Regions from separate parts of the Streptomyces sp. NPDC001714 genome, predicted to be linked through region 3. Evidence: riboswitches for the same ligand, from Rfam matches in the RefSeq annotation. Region 3 holds a riboswitch; each other region holds the start of a gene.
What was found. Region 3 has a riboswitch for cobalamin ahead of ACFY0P_RS06265 (CbtB-domain containing protein). Riboswitches for the same ligand answer to the same signal wherever they lie in the genome.
Positions count from the first base shown of each region.

Region 1: linked by a shared signal. The riboswitch ahead of ACFY0P_RS12450 (prenyltransferase/squalene oxidase repeat-containing protein) and the one ahead of ACFY0P_RS06265 (CbtB-domain containing protein) in region 3 are both predicted to bind cobalamin.
Region 2: linked by a shared signal. The riboswitch ahead of ACFY0P_RS19050 (cobalamin biosynthesis protein) and the one ahead of ACFY0P_RS06265 (CbtB-domain containing protein) in region 3 are both predicted to bind cobalamin.

Region 1 is NZ_JBIAUL010000004.1:177,334-181,330, reverse strand. It holds gene ACFY0P_RS12455 (SCO2322 family protein) at 129-752, opposite strand; gene ACFY0P_RS12450 (prenyltransferase/squalene oxidase repeat-containing protein) at 749-1,972, opposite strand; cobalamin riboswitch at 2,080-2,211, opposite strand; partial or broken gene ACFY0P_RS12445 (phosphotransferase) at 2,266-2,954, shown strand; gene ACFY0P_RS12440 (antibiotic biosynthesis monooxygenase family protein) at 3,015-3,368, opposite strand; gene ACFY0P_RS12435 (hypothetical protein) at 3,522-3,997, opposite strand, start outside.
Region 2 is NZ_JBIAUL010000006.1:491,332-495,328, reverse strand. It holds gene ACFY0P_RS19060 (anion permease) at 1-1,193, shown strand, start outside; gene ACFY0P_RS19055 (hypothetical protein) at 1,212-1,439, shown strand; cobalamin riboswitch at 1,594-1,734, shown strand; gene ACFY0P_RS19050 (cobalamin biosynthesis protein) at 1,841-2,800, shown strand; gene ACFY0P_RS19045 (cobyric acid synthase) at 2,797-3,997, shown strand, end outside.
Region 3 is NZ_JBIAUL010000002.1:378,334-382,330, reverse strand. It holds gene ACFY0P_RS06270 (CbtA family protein) at 230-985, opposite strand; gene ACFY0P_RS06265 (CbtB-domain containing protein) at 1,008-1,229, opposite strand; cobalamin riboswitch at 1,266-1,407, opposite strand; gene ACFY0P_RS06260 (enoyl-CoA hydratase/isomerase family protein) at 1,475-2,530, opposite strand; gene ACFY0P_RS06255 (hypothetical protein) at 2,527-2,823, opposite strand; gene ACFY0P_RS06250 (VOC family protein) at 2,959-3,966, opposite strand; gene ACFY0P_RS06245 (alpha/beta fold hydrolase) at 3,963-3,997, opposite strand, start outside.

The DNA.
Region 1 (3,997 bases), on a different contig from region 3:
GGGGCGCGGGGAACTGCGCGAGCGGCCCCCACCGGCCGGTGGTGGCGCGACTGCCTGTGGCTGGGACGTGCCCCTTTAGGGGCGCGGGGAACTGCGCGAGAAGTTCCCACCGGCCCGCGCTGTGGCGCTCACGCATTCTTTCGCCGCCGTGCCTGCCAGAAGGCCCCCGCCGCAAGGACCGCGACAACTCCCGCACCGGCTGTGAGCCCGAGCGACGGCCCGCTGCCCGACGTGCCCTCGGGCGCCGCGGTCACCTTCTCCCCGCAGCCCCGCCCCGGATACCCCCCGATGGCGCACAGCAACGCGTTCGTGTCGTACCGCATCGGCTTCGCCACCGTCGCCAGCGCCTCCGCCGTCGTCGCGTCCTCGGAGACCACCGCGCAGGCCGTCCGCCGCGCAGGCGGCTTCTCTCCCGAGGGCGCGTCCGCCGCCGTACCGAAGTCGAGGACCAGCCCCACCCGCTTCCGGCCCCCGACGGCAGGGGTCTCCCCGCAGATCGTCCCGAAGTCGGCCGTGCCGCGCGGCCGCGACGCGTCCGCCGAGTCCTCGCTCACCGCGAAGCGGAAGCCCTCGACCGAACCGTCGGCGGGCCGCGCCGTCGACGGGCCCTGCGTGGCGTACGTCCAGCGCGCGCCGTCCCGCTCCCAGAAGGACCAGTAGCGGTAGCCGGTGGCCGCCGCCGGCCCGGCGGCCGTCGCGCACAGCGTCAGCGCGGCCAGGAGCAACAGCGCCGCACGACGGACCGCGGTCACAGCTGCTGCTGCTTCCGGCGGCCGCTGAACAGGAAGCCGATGCCGATACCCGCGACGAGCCCGGTGCCGACGATCCACCACACGCTGTTGCCCGACTTCTTCCCCTCGGCGTGCTTCTCGGCGTGCTTCGCGGCGGCGGCCCGCGGGGCCGGTCCCGTCGCATTCAGCGCCGTCACCAGGTTCGTACCGCCGAAGTCACGCGGGTCCGCGCCCATCGCGTGCGCGGCCAGGATCAGCTCGGCGTAGGCCGCGGGCCCGCTCTGCTCCGCCCACGGCGCGGCGTGCGCCTCCAGCCAGGCGTACGGCTTCTGCGCCTGCTCGGTCCAGCCCTGCGCGGCCAGGGCGACGACCGCGTCGGCGGTGTTGCCGTAGTCCGGCTGGGATGCGGCGCCGGGGAGCGTGGAGACGAGGTGGCCGGTCTTGGACATGGCGCCCGCCAGGTACGCGGCGCCGTTGCGGGCCACCTCCTCCCGCGTGAGCGTCTTGTCGGAGTCGGCGCAGGCGCGGTCCTTCGCCGGGGCCTTCCCGGCCGTCGCCACGAACCCCTTGCCGAGGGCCCCGAGCACCCCGGCCGCCGTCGCGTCGGCGTTGGCGGCCGGCTTCCCCTGCTTGTCCGGCTGGTAGGCGAGGGCACCGCCGCCGTCCTCGTCGCAGGCGACGGACCACTTGGCGAGGAGGTCGTACGGAGACCTGTCCGCGCTCGCGCCGGCCGCCGCGAGCGCGCCGATGACCACACCGGTGGAGTTGGTGTCACTGGGCGAGCCCGGGTTGTAGCCCCAGCCGCCGTCCGTGTTCTGCTGCGACTTCAGCCAGGTCACGGCCTTGTCCGCGGCGGCGTCGTGCCCGCCGGCCGCCTTCAGCGCCTGTACGGCGGCGGCCGTGCTGTTCGTGTCGACGATGACCTTGGCGTCACAGGCCGCCGTCGGCTCGGCGCGGAACGCGGCGAACGAGCCGTTCGCGCACTGCTGCCCGGCCAGCCAGTCCACCGCCTTCACGGCCGGGGTCACCCCCACCGCGCGCTGGGCCAGCAGGGCGAGCGACTGGCGCCAGACGCCGTCGAACCTGGGGTCCGAACCGCCGTACAGCCCTGACGGGAGGACCGCCGAGGCGGACGGCGACGGGGACGCGGTGCCGGTGGCCAGTGCGGTCGTCGCGGGTGTGGCGGTACCGATGACGGCGGTGGCGGCCAGCACCCCGGCGATGCGGCGGAGGACGGTCATGGTCGGCGGTGCCTCTCCCTGCGGGGAGCCGGGCAGCACGGGACACCCCGGCGGCTCGGCTCCGTAAACCTCGACGGTGCCGTGCGACGACGGGTGCCGGCGCACATGAGCCGATCAACGTCCCGGGCGGGGCAGTCCGGCTTGCCGCACTGCGTGCGGCTCACGGTTGCGGGTCAGCGCCGGAATTGCACCGGCTTCCCCCCGTACGGGTGATGACGACCCGGCTACCTTACCGGCCGCCGACGGGAAGCTGAGAGGGGGCTGTGCGGGGACCGTTTCGTTATGGTCACGCCATGACGGGGAGACTGCTCGGGTCGGGGCGTTCGGCCGACGTGTACGAGATCGACGAGGCGTGGGTGCTGCGCCGGGACCGGGACGGCTGGGGGGACGCGGCCGCCGAGGGCGCGGTGATGACGTACGTACGGGAGCACGGGTATCCGGCGCCCCGGGTGCGGCCGTCCGGATCCCGTACCGAACTGGTCGTGGAGCGGCTGTCCGGGCCGACCATGCTGGCGGCGCTGCTGGCGGGGGAGACGGACGCGGCGGAGGGCGGTGCGCTGCTCGCCTCGCTGCTGCGGCGGCTGCACGCCGTGCCCGGCCGGGACCCGGCCGACCCCGGCGCCCGGGTCCTCCACCTCGACCTGCATCCGGACAACGATGGGGGTCCCCCCGGCTCGAACGAAGTTGAGAGCTGGGGGAGATGACCCCCGACGGCCCCCGGGTCATCGACTGGACCAACGCCGAGGACGGGCCGCCCGGGCTCGACTGGGGCATGTCCGCGGTGATCCTCGCCCAAGCGGCCCTCGGTGTACATCCGTTGGCCCACGACCTGCTCGCGGCCCTGCTCGCCGATCCGGGCGAGCTCACCGAGGAAGGGCTGACGGAGGCCCTGCGACGGCGGGCCGCCAACCCGACGATGACCCGAGACGAAGTCGAAGTGCTCGGTGAGGCGGGACAGTTGGTACGGGCGATCGCCTTCTAGCGCCGCGCCGCCCGCGGGCGCGCCGCCCGCGGGCGCGCCGCCCGCGGGCGCGCCCGCGGACTACCCCCGCGTGAAGCCGTGGCTCCGCTCCACCTTCGCCACGTGCAGCGTGTAGCTCTCGTACCACTCGGCCCGCCCGCGCTTCTGCGCCGCACGGTGCTCGGCGTCGGTCCGCCACCGGGTGAGGGCGTCGGCGTCGCGGAAGTACCCGACGGTGATGCCCAGCCCGCCGGGAGTCTGCGCGTGGTCCATCCCCAGGTACCCGGGGATGTCCTTCACCAGGTCCTCCATGCGTGCGTTGGTCTCGCTGTAGCCGCTCTGGTCCTGGGTTCGCACCGTGGTGAACACAGCCACGTAGTAAGGGGGTTCGTAGGCCTCGACGGGCGCGACAGGCGCTTCCGGGTGATTGCTCATGGCGGCACCGTAGCGGGTCCGGCGAAGTCGGCTGCGGTTCGGCAGCGCGCCAAAGGGGCGCTGGGGGGAACCCCCGGCCGAAGGCGGGGGGAGGAACTGCGCGGCCGGCCCCCACCGGCCCGCGGTGAACCAGCGGCCTGACCAGCGGAGCGCTCAGGCCGCGTTCGCGAGCGGCGCGATGCCCGCCGACAGGTGGCGGGCCATGCGGCGCAGTGCGTCGTCGCAGGCGTCCGGGGTCTCGCCGACCGCCACCCAGAGGGCCAGCCGGTCGGCGGCGGTGGCGTGCGGGCCGGCGGTGACGTGGTTGCCGGTGTGCTGGGTGAGCAGCATGCGGTCGGCGCCCGGCTCGTGGGCGGCGTCGGGGGAGAGGTCCAGGTGGTCGAGGCGGCCGGTGGCGGCCGGGTAGGCGAACTGGATCGCGGCCGCCCGCTGCCGGGTGGGTGTCGTGTCGGCCGCCTCGCCGGTGGCCAGGGCGGCCGCGGCCCGGGCGAGGTCGACGCCGGTGGCCCGTCTGACGAGGAGCGGGATCAGGTCGCCCGGGAGGTGCGGGGCGACGTCGGTGACCCGGGGGCCGCGGTCGGTGAGGGTGAGGCCGATGTGCAGGACACCCCGGTCGACGCCGAGCGCGA
Region 2 (3,997 bases), on a different contig from region 3:
TTGATTTCACGAACGGTTTCCACGACACCGCCAACGCGATGGCCACGACCATCTCGACCGGTGCGCTCAAGCCCAAGATCGCGGTGGCCATGTCCGCCGCGCTCAACCTGGTGGGCGCCTTCCTCTCGGTGGAGGTCGCCAACACGATCTCCAAGGGTCTCGTCGACGAGAACGGCATTCGTCCCGAGGTCATCTTCGCCGCCCTCGTCGGCGCCATCCTCTGGAACCTCGTGACCTGGCTGGTGGGCCTGCCCTCCAGTTCCTCGCACGCCCTCATGGGCGGTCTGATCGGTGCCACCGTCGCCTCCGCCGGCTTCGGCGCGGTCCACGGCGACGTGCTCGTCACCAAGGTCCTGCTCCCGGCGGTCGCCGCCCCCGTCGTCGCGGGCCTCGCGGCGGCGCTCTCCACCCGCCTCTCCTACAGGCTCGCGAAGAACGCCGAGGACGAGGCCACCCGCAAGGGTTACCGCGCCGGCCAGATCGCCTCCGCCGGCCTGGTCTCGCTCGCGCACGGCACCAACGACGCGCAGAAGACCATGGGCATCATCACCCTCGCGCTGATCGCGGGCGGTGCCATCGCCCCCGGCTCGAACCCTCCCACCTGGGTCATCCTCTCCGCCGGCCTCGCCATCGCGCTCGGCACCTACATCGGCGGCTGGCGGATCATCCGCACCATGGGCACGGGTCTGACCGACCTCCAGCCGCAGCAGGGCTTCGCCGCCCAGACCAGCGCGGCCACCGCCATCCTGGCCTCCTCCCACCTCGGCTTCTCCCTCTCCACCACGCACGTCGTCTCCGGATCCGTGATGGGCGCGGGCCTCGGCCGCAAGGGCGGCACGGTCCGCTGGTCCACCGCGACCCGCATGATGGTCGCCTGGGTGCTCACGCTCCCGGCCGCCGCGCTGGTCGGCGCGCTCGCCGAGTCCGTGACGGACCTCGGCGACTGGGGTACGGCCGTCGTCGCCGTCTTCCTCGTGACCGCCAGCGCCGCGATCTGGAAGCTGTCCCGCCGCGAGGTCGTGGACAGCAGCAACGTCGTCGGCACCGAGGAGCCGGCCGGTGTGGTGACCGCGGCGATCGCCGCCGTGACCCCGCCGCCCGCGGGCCCGGTGGCGGTCACGGACGACCTGACCGCCACCATCCCCGCCCCCGCCCCGGCCGCCACCGCGACCGACCCGGCCGCCACCGTCTGACCCCGAGGAAGAACCGACATGAACATCGACTGGGCAGCCATCGGCTCCGTCTTCGGCGTCAGCCTCGTGGCCACCGTGGGCCTGGTGGCCCTCTTCACCCTCGGCATCAAGGGCCTCTCCGCCCGCGAACGCGCCACCGCCCAGGGCGACTCCGCGGCCCTCGCCGTGACCGCCGCCTACCTCTGCTTCGCCGGCTGCGCGGCCGCCGTGGCGTACGGCATCCACCTGATCGTGGCGAAGGCCTGAGGCGAGAGGCCTGACGCAAAGGGCCTCGTCGGCGCCGCGAAGGCTCCTCTCCGTCCGTCGGAGAGGAGCCTTCGGCATGCCCCACCGGCCCCGTTGGGCAACCGGTGTGGGCCTTCCCACACACTCCCCTCGCAGGTCAACGGCAAGTTGACGGGTCTTCCGGGGGCGTGGTGGACTTCCGGAGCCATGTACGGCGGCAAGGGAGGAAGCCGGTGTGAATCCGGCGCGGTCCCGCCACTGTCACCGGGGTAGCAATCCCCGGAAGCCAGGAACTCCCACCGCCGGTCTCGTCGAACCAGGGCGCGGACACCCTGAGTGAGGACATATCGCCATGCGCGGCTGCCGACCGAGGTTCAGTACCCGGCCCGTCCCCGTATCCGACCCCGCGGCCGGCTGAGCCGATGGGTGCCGATCGCGTCTTCGCGTACGGCGCCGCCGCCGGCCTTCTCGGTGATCTGCTGCTCGGCGATCCGCGCCGAGGGCATCCGGTCGCCGTGTTCGGGCGGGCGGCCGGAGCCGTGGAGCGGGTGCTGTGGCGGGACCACCGCGGGTGGGGCGCGCTGCACACCGCCGTGTGCGCCGGTGGCGCCGTGGCGCTGGGCGCCGTCGCCCAGCGGATCGTACGCCCCTCCGCCGTCGCGTCCGTGGCCCTCACCGGCGCGGCCACCTGGGCCGTGGTCGGCGGTACCTCGCTCGCGCGCGAGGCCCGCGGCATCGGGCGGGCCCTGGAGGCGGGCGATGTCGAGGCGGCCCGTGCCCGGCTGCCACATCTGTGCGGACGGGATCCGCAGGCGCTGGACGCCGACGGGATCGCCCGGGCGGTCGTGGAGTCCGTCGCCGAGAACACGAGCGACGCGGTCGTGGGAGCGCTGGTGTGGGGAGCCGTGGGGGGCGTCCCCGGGCTGGTGGGGTTCCGGGCCGTCAACACCCTGGACGCCATGGTGGGGCACAAGTCGGCCCGGTACCGGCGGTACGGGTGGGCTGCCGCGCGGCTGGACGATGTGGCGGGGTGGCCGGGGGCACGGCTCACCGCCGTCCTGGCCGCGGTGGCCGGTGACGATCGGCGGGGGGCCGTACGGGCCTGGCGGGCCGACGCGGCGAAGCATCCCAGTCCCAACGCGGGGCCCGTGGAGGCGTCCTTCGCGGGGGCGTTGGGGGTGCGGCTCGGGGGGACGTTGTCGTACGGCGGGCGGGTCGAGCACCGGCCGGTGCTGAACGGGGAGGGGCGCGCGGTGGAAGTCGCGGACATCGAACGGGCGGTGCGGTTGTCGCGGCGGGTGGGGTGGCTGGCGTTGGGGGTGAGTGCGGCGAGTGCCTTGCTGCGGGGGTCGCTTTCACGGCGCCCTGGGGGTTCCTCATGAACAGCGGCGGGCTCCTCGTCGCCGGTACCACCTCCGATGCCGGGAAGAGTGTCGTGACCGCCGGTATCTGCCGGTGGCTGGTGCGGCAGGGTGTGAAGGTCGCGCCGTTCAAGGCGCAGAACATGTCGCTCAACTCCTTCGTCACGCGCGAAGGCGCCGAGATCGGGCGGGCGCAGGCCATGCAGGCGCAGGCCTGCCGGGTGGAGCCGACCGCGCTCATGAACCCCGTGCTGCTCAAGCCCGGCGGCGAGCAGAGCAGTCAGGTCGTGCTGCTCGGCAAGCCCGTCGGCGAACTGAGCGCGCGTGGCTATCACGGCGGGCGGCAGCAGAAGCTGCTCGGGACCGTGCTCGACTGTCTCGCCGAGTTGCGGGGCACGTATGACGCGGTGATCTGTGAGGGGGCGGGCAGTCCGGCGGAGATCAATCTGCGCCGGACCGACATCGTGAACATGGGGATCGCCCGGAACGCCGGGCTGCCCGTGCTCGTCGTCGGCGACATCGACCGCGGGGGTGTCTTCGCCTCCTTCTTCGGGACCGTGGCGCTGCTCTCGCCGGAGGACCAGGCCCTGGTCGCCGGGTTCCTCGTCAACAAGTTCCGCGGGGATGTCTCCCTGCTGGAGCCGGGCCTCGACATGCTCCACGGGCTCACCGGGCGGCACACCTACGGCGTCCTCCCCTTCCGGCACGGGCTCGGGATCGACGAGGAGGACGGGCTGCGGGTGTCCCTGCGGGGAACCGTCCGCGAGTCGAACACGGCCCCGCCCGTCGGGGAGGACGTGCTGCGGGTCGCCGTCTGCGCCATCCCTCTGATGTCCAACTTCACGGACGTCGACGCGCTGGCCGCCGAACCCGGCGTCGTGGTGCGGTTCGTGGACCGGCCTGAGGAGCTCGCCGACGCCGACCTCGTCGTCATCCCCGGCACCCGGGGGACGGTCCGGGCCCTGGAGTGGCTGCACGAGCGGGGGCTCGCGGACGCACTGCGGCGCCGGGCCGCCGAACAGCGTCCCGTGCTCGGCATCTGCGGGGGCTTCCAGATCCTCGGTGAGTACATCGAGGACGAGGTCGAGAGCCGCAGGGGGGCCGTCGACGGGCTCGGTGTGCTGCCCGTGCGGGTCCGGTTCGCCCGCGAGAAGACCCTCACCCGGCCGGTGGGCGAGGCCCTCGGCGAACGGGTCGAGGGGTACGAGATCCATCACG
Region 3 (3,997 bases):
GCCGAAGACACGGCGGGTTCACGGCCGGTTCACAGCAGACGTACCTCACCGGGCGCCCGCTGTTCGAAGATGGAACGGGGGTGAGCGACCGGTTCGGCGGGATGCCGACGTCGGTTCAGGTGGGGCCGGCCGTCGGCGCGCAGGCCCACGACGGTGTGAGCGAACGCGAGAGGGCCCCCGGACGGTTCCGGTGGGCCCTCTCGTGTCGTTCGCCGTGCCGCGCTCCCGGTCAGTGCGGAGCGGGCACGGTACGCGGGGCAGCCGGTGCCTTCGCCGGCTTCGGGTTGAGGACGCGCTCGGCCAACTCGCCGAACAGCAGGCCGAATCCGCCCCACAGCACCGCCTGGATGGCGAGCGCCGAGAGCCGGAACCGCCACAGCAGGGTGGCCGGGAAGTCCGCCGGCACCTCGTTGACGACCGGCAGGAACTGGTACGCCAGCCCGATGACGACGGCGAACGCGAACACCGCGAGCACGGTCGCCCACCACGTGCCCAGCCGCGGTCGGAGCCGCTTGCCGAGGAGGGTGGCGGCGACCGCGAGGAGCACGCTGAGCAGCATCATCAGGAAGTACAGCGTGGTCCGCTTCCCGATGGTGTCCGGGTCGCCCACCGACGGCGGGTTGGCCGGGTACTTCAGGAACGGCACCACGTACACGGCCGTCAGCGCGCAGCCGGACAGCAGCAGCGCCGTCGCCCGCGGCGAGAGACGGCCGACGCGGCCGAGGGCGAAGCAGAAGGCCAGGGCGGCGATGCCGCCGAAGGCGACCCCGTAGACGAGGACACCGGTGGCCAGGCCGGCGGTGGACTGGAGGGAGCGGGAGACGACCTCCATCTCGTGCTCGTGCGAGTGGGCGTCCTCGAAGCTGATCGCCTTGTCGACGTTCGGCTCACCGAGCAGGTAGGCGACGACGAGGGCGAGCAGGCCGGCGGCCAGGCCGGCGAGCATGCCCCGCACCAGGAGGTTCCGGACCGTTGCGGAGTTCATGGGTGGTACGGCGCCCCTCGCGTCAGTGGCAGGGGAAGCCGAGCAGGTGGCGGGCGTCGTGCACCCACTCGTGGACGTCCGTGCCGCTGAACACGGAGGTGGCGCCCTGTTCGGCGCCGACGAAGTAGAGCAGGATCAGCATCAGGATGCCGAAGAAGACCGCCCACGGAGCTATCGCGGAGAGCGGCAGCTTGGCGGGAACGGCGGGGGTGGTGGCTGTCGGCGAAGCGACGGTCTGCGCCATGGCAGGACCTCCTCTGGGAGTTCGCGTCCCATCTCGGTGGTGCACAGGACGACGGCCACGGGTCTGACTCACGAGCAGCCCGGGGGCTCTCGCATACAGTGGCGCGACCGTTCCGGATTCCCACCGGGTTCCGTCTCGCCGTCGTCGATATCGGACAGACCGTACCGCGTGTCAGGAGCACGGCCAAGACCGCGTCACCAGGCGTGATCTTCGTCTCGCGCCTGGTGGACGGCCGGTGGGGCGGGTCAGACGGGTGGGGCGAGGCCCAGTTCGCACTCGCCGAGCGGGGCGAAGAAGCGGTCGACGTCGGCGTCGGTGACCTCGGCGAGGGTGGCCGGGGACCAGCGCGGGGCGCGGTCCTTGTCGACGACCTGGGCGCGGATGCCCTCCACCAGGTCATGGCTCGCGAGGGTCGCGCAGGAGACGCGGTACTCCTGGTCCAGGACCCGTTCCAGCGAGCCGAGTTGCCGGGCTCGGCGCAGCGCCTCCAGCGTGACCTTCAGGGCGGTGGGCGACCTGGTGAGCAGGGTGTCCGCAGCCTCCTTCGCCGCCGGGCCGCCGTACGCGAGCAGCCGCTCGACGATCTCCTCGACGGTGTCGGCCGCGTAGCAGGCGTCGATCCACGCCCGGTACCCGGCCAACTCCCCGTCGGGCGCCTGCCGTACCTGCCGGGCGAGCGCCTCGGACACGGGCAGGCCGGCGAGGTCGGAGACGAATGTCCGGAGCGAGCCGGACGGCATGTAGTGGTCGGCGAGTCCGCAGAGCACGGCGTCGGCGGCGCCGATCTGGGCGCCGGTCAGGGCGAGATGGGTGCCGAGTCCGCCGGGCGCCCGGCCGAGCAGGTAGGTGCCGCCGACGTCGGGCACGAAGCCGATCCCGGTCTCCGGCATGGCGATCCGCGACCGCTCGGTGGCGATCCGGACACTGCCGTGCGCCGAGACACCGACCCCGCCGCCCATCACGATGCCGTCCATGAGCGCGACGTAGGGCTTCGGGTACCGGGCGATGCGGGCGTTGAGCCGGTACTCGTCACGCCAGAACGCGGCCGCGGCCGACCCGTCGCCGTCGCGGGCGTCGTCGTGGACGGCGCGGATGTCACCGCCCGCGCACAGACCGCGCTCCCCCGCGCCGGTGATGACGACGGTCTCGACGGCGGGTTCGTGCTCCCAGGCGGTGAGGGCCTCGTCGATACGGCGCACCATCGCGTGGGACAGGGCGTTGATGGCCTTCGGGCGGTTGAGCGTGATGTGCGCGGCCCGTCCGTCGACGTGCAGCAGGACGTGTTCCTCGGCGCCGGTCATCCGGACACCTCCGCCGGGCCGCGGGCCACGATGAGGCGCATGATCTCGTCGGTTCCTTCCGGGACGGGGTGGACGCGTGCGTCGGACGATCTTCTCGTGTCCGTTTCGTCCACAGCACGCCGACCCGTCGAAAGGCGTGCCGATCGGCGGTCGGGGGCGGCGGCCGACGGCGACGAAGGGGCGCCGGAGAAGCGGAGGCCGCCGGTGTCGGCCTCGCCGCCGGTGATGACGGTGCCGCCGTCCTCGGCGTCGGCACCGTCATCGCCGTGGACCTGGCGGAGCGACGGCGTCAACCGGCCTCCGGGCTGGGCGCCCCACACACTCGACGGCGTGCCGGGCGAAGCTCGGCCGGCCGAGACGCTGACGGCACTGCGGGAGCGGTACGGGGACACACCGACGGCCTTGTGCACGGGCGACGGGCCGGGCCGTCACTCGTCGGGGATGCCGCCGCCACTCAGTGCGGGGACGGTCTTCTCCGGGTGGAGCAGGGAGCGGGTGCCGGCGCGGAGCTGGTCGAGTCTGTCGACGATGGTCCGGCCGACGGGGGTGTGGCCCCAGATGCTGATGCCCTGGTGGGTGCTGGGTTCCCAGGTGGACTCGTCGACGACGATCGGGTTCCAGCCGACCTCCCACTCGAAGCCGGAGGGGGTGCGGGCGTAGTAGGAGAGTTCCTTGTCGTTGGTGTGCCGGCCGACCGACAGGGCCATGTCGAAGCCGAGTTCGTGGACGCGTTGGTAGCTGCGGGCGAGGTCGTCCAGGGAGGCGGCCTGGATGTTGAGGTGCTGGACGCGGGTGCGGACGGGGTCGATGGGCAGGGCGCGGACGGCGGCGATGGCGATGGAGTGGTGGCGTTCGTTGACGCGCAGGAAGCGGATCTTGAGTTTGACGCCGCTGATGGTCTCGTCGATGTAGTCGGTGAGGCGGGCGTCGAAGACGGTGTTGAAGTAGCCGCGCATGAGGGTGGGTTTGGCCGAGGTGATGGCGACGTGGCCCATGCCGGAGTCGCCGGTGACCCAGCCGGACGCGAGCATCGTGAGGGGGGCCGTGGCGAGGACGGGGGTGGTGTAGATCTCCTGGGTGATGCCCTTGGGGCCGGGGAAGCGGAGCAGGCGTTCGACGCCGCGCTGCTTCGCCTCCTCGGTGGTGCCCTCCACCGCGGGGACGCCGTGGGCGCGGACCCGGGCCTCGATCTGCTCGAAGGTGGTGTGGTCGTCCAGGTGCCAGCCGAGGGCGACGACGTCCTCGGCGGGGCCGCGCCGCAGCAGGAACCGGCACTCGTGGTCGTCGAGGCGGAACCGCATCAGCCCGGTGTCGAGGTCGTCGTGGTGCATACCGATGGCGTCGGTGCCGAAACGACGCCAGTCACCGAACCTCTGTGTCTCGATGACCAGATAACCGAGGTGCACGGACCCGAAGACGTCAGGATGCGTGGTCATCGCCGGCCCGCCAGGAAGTCCGCGCACACGC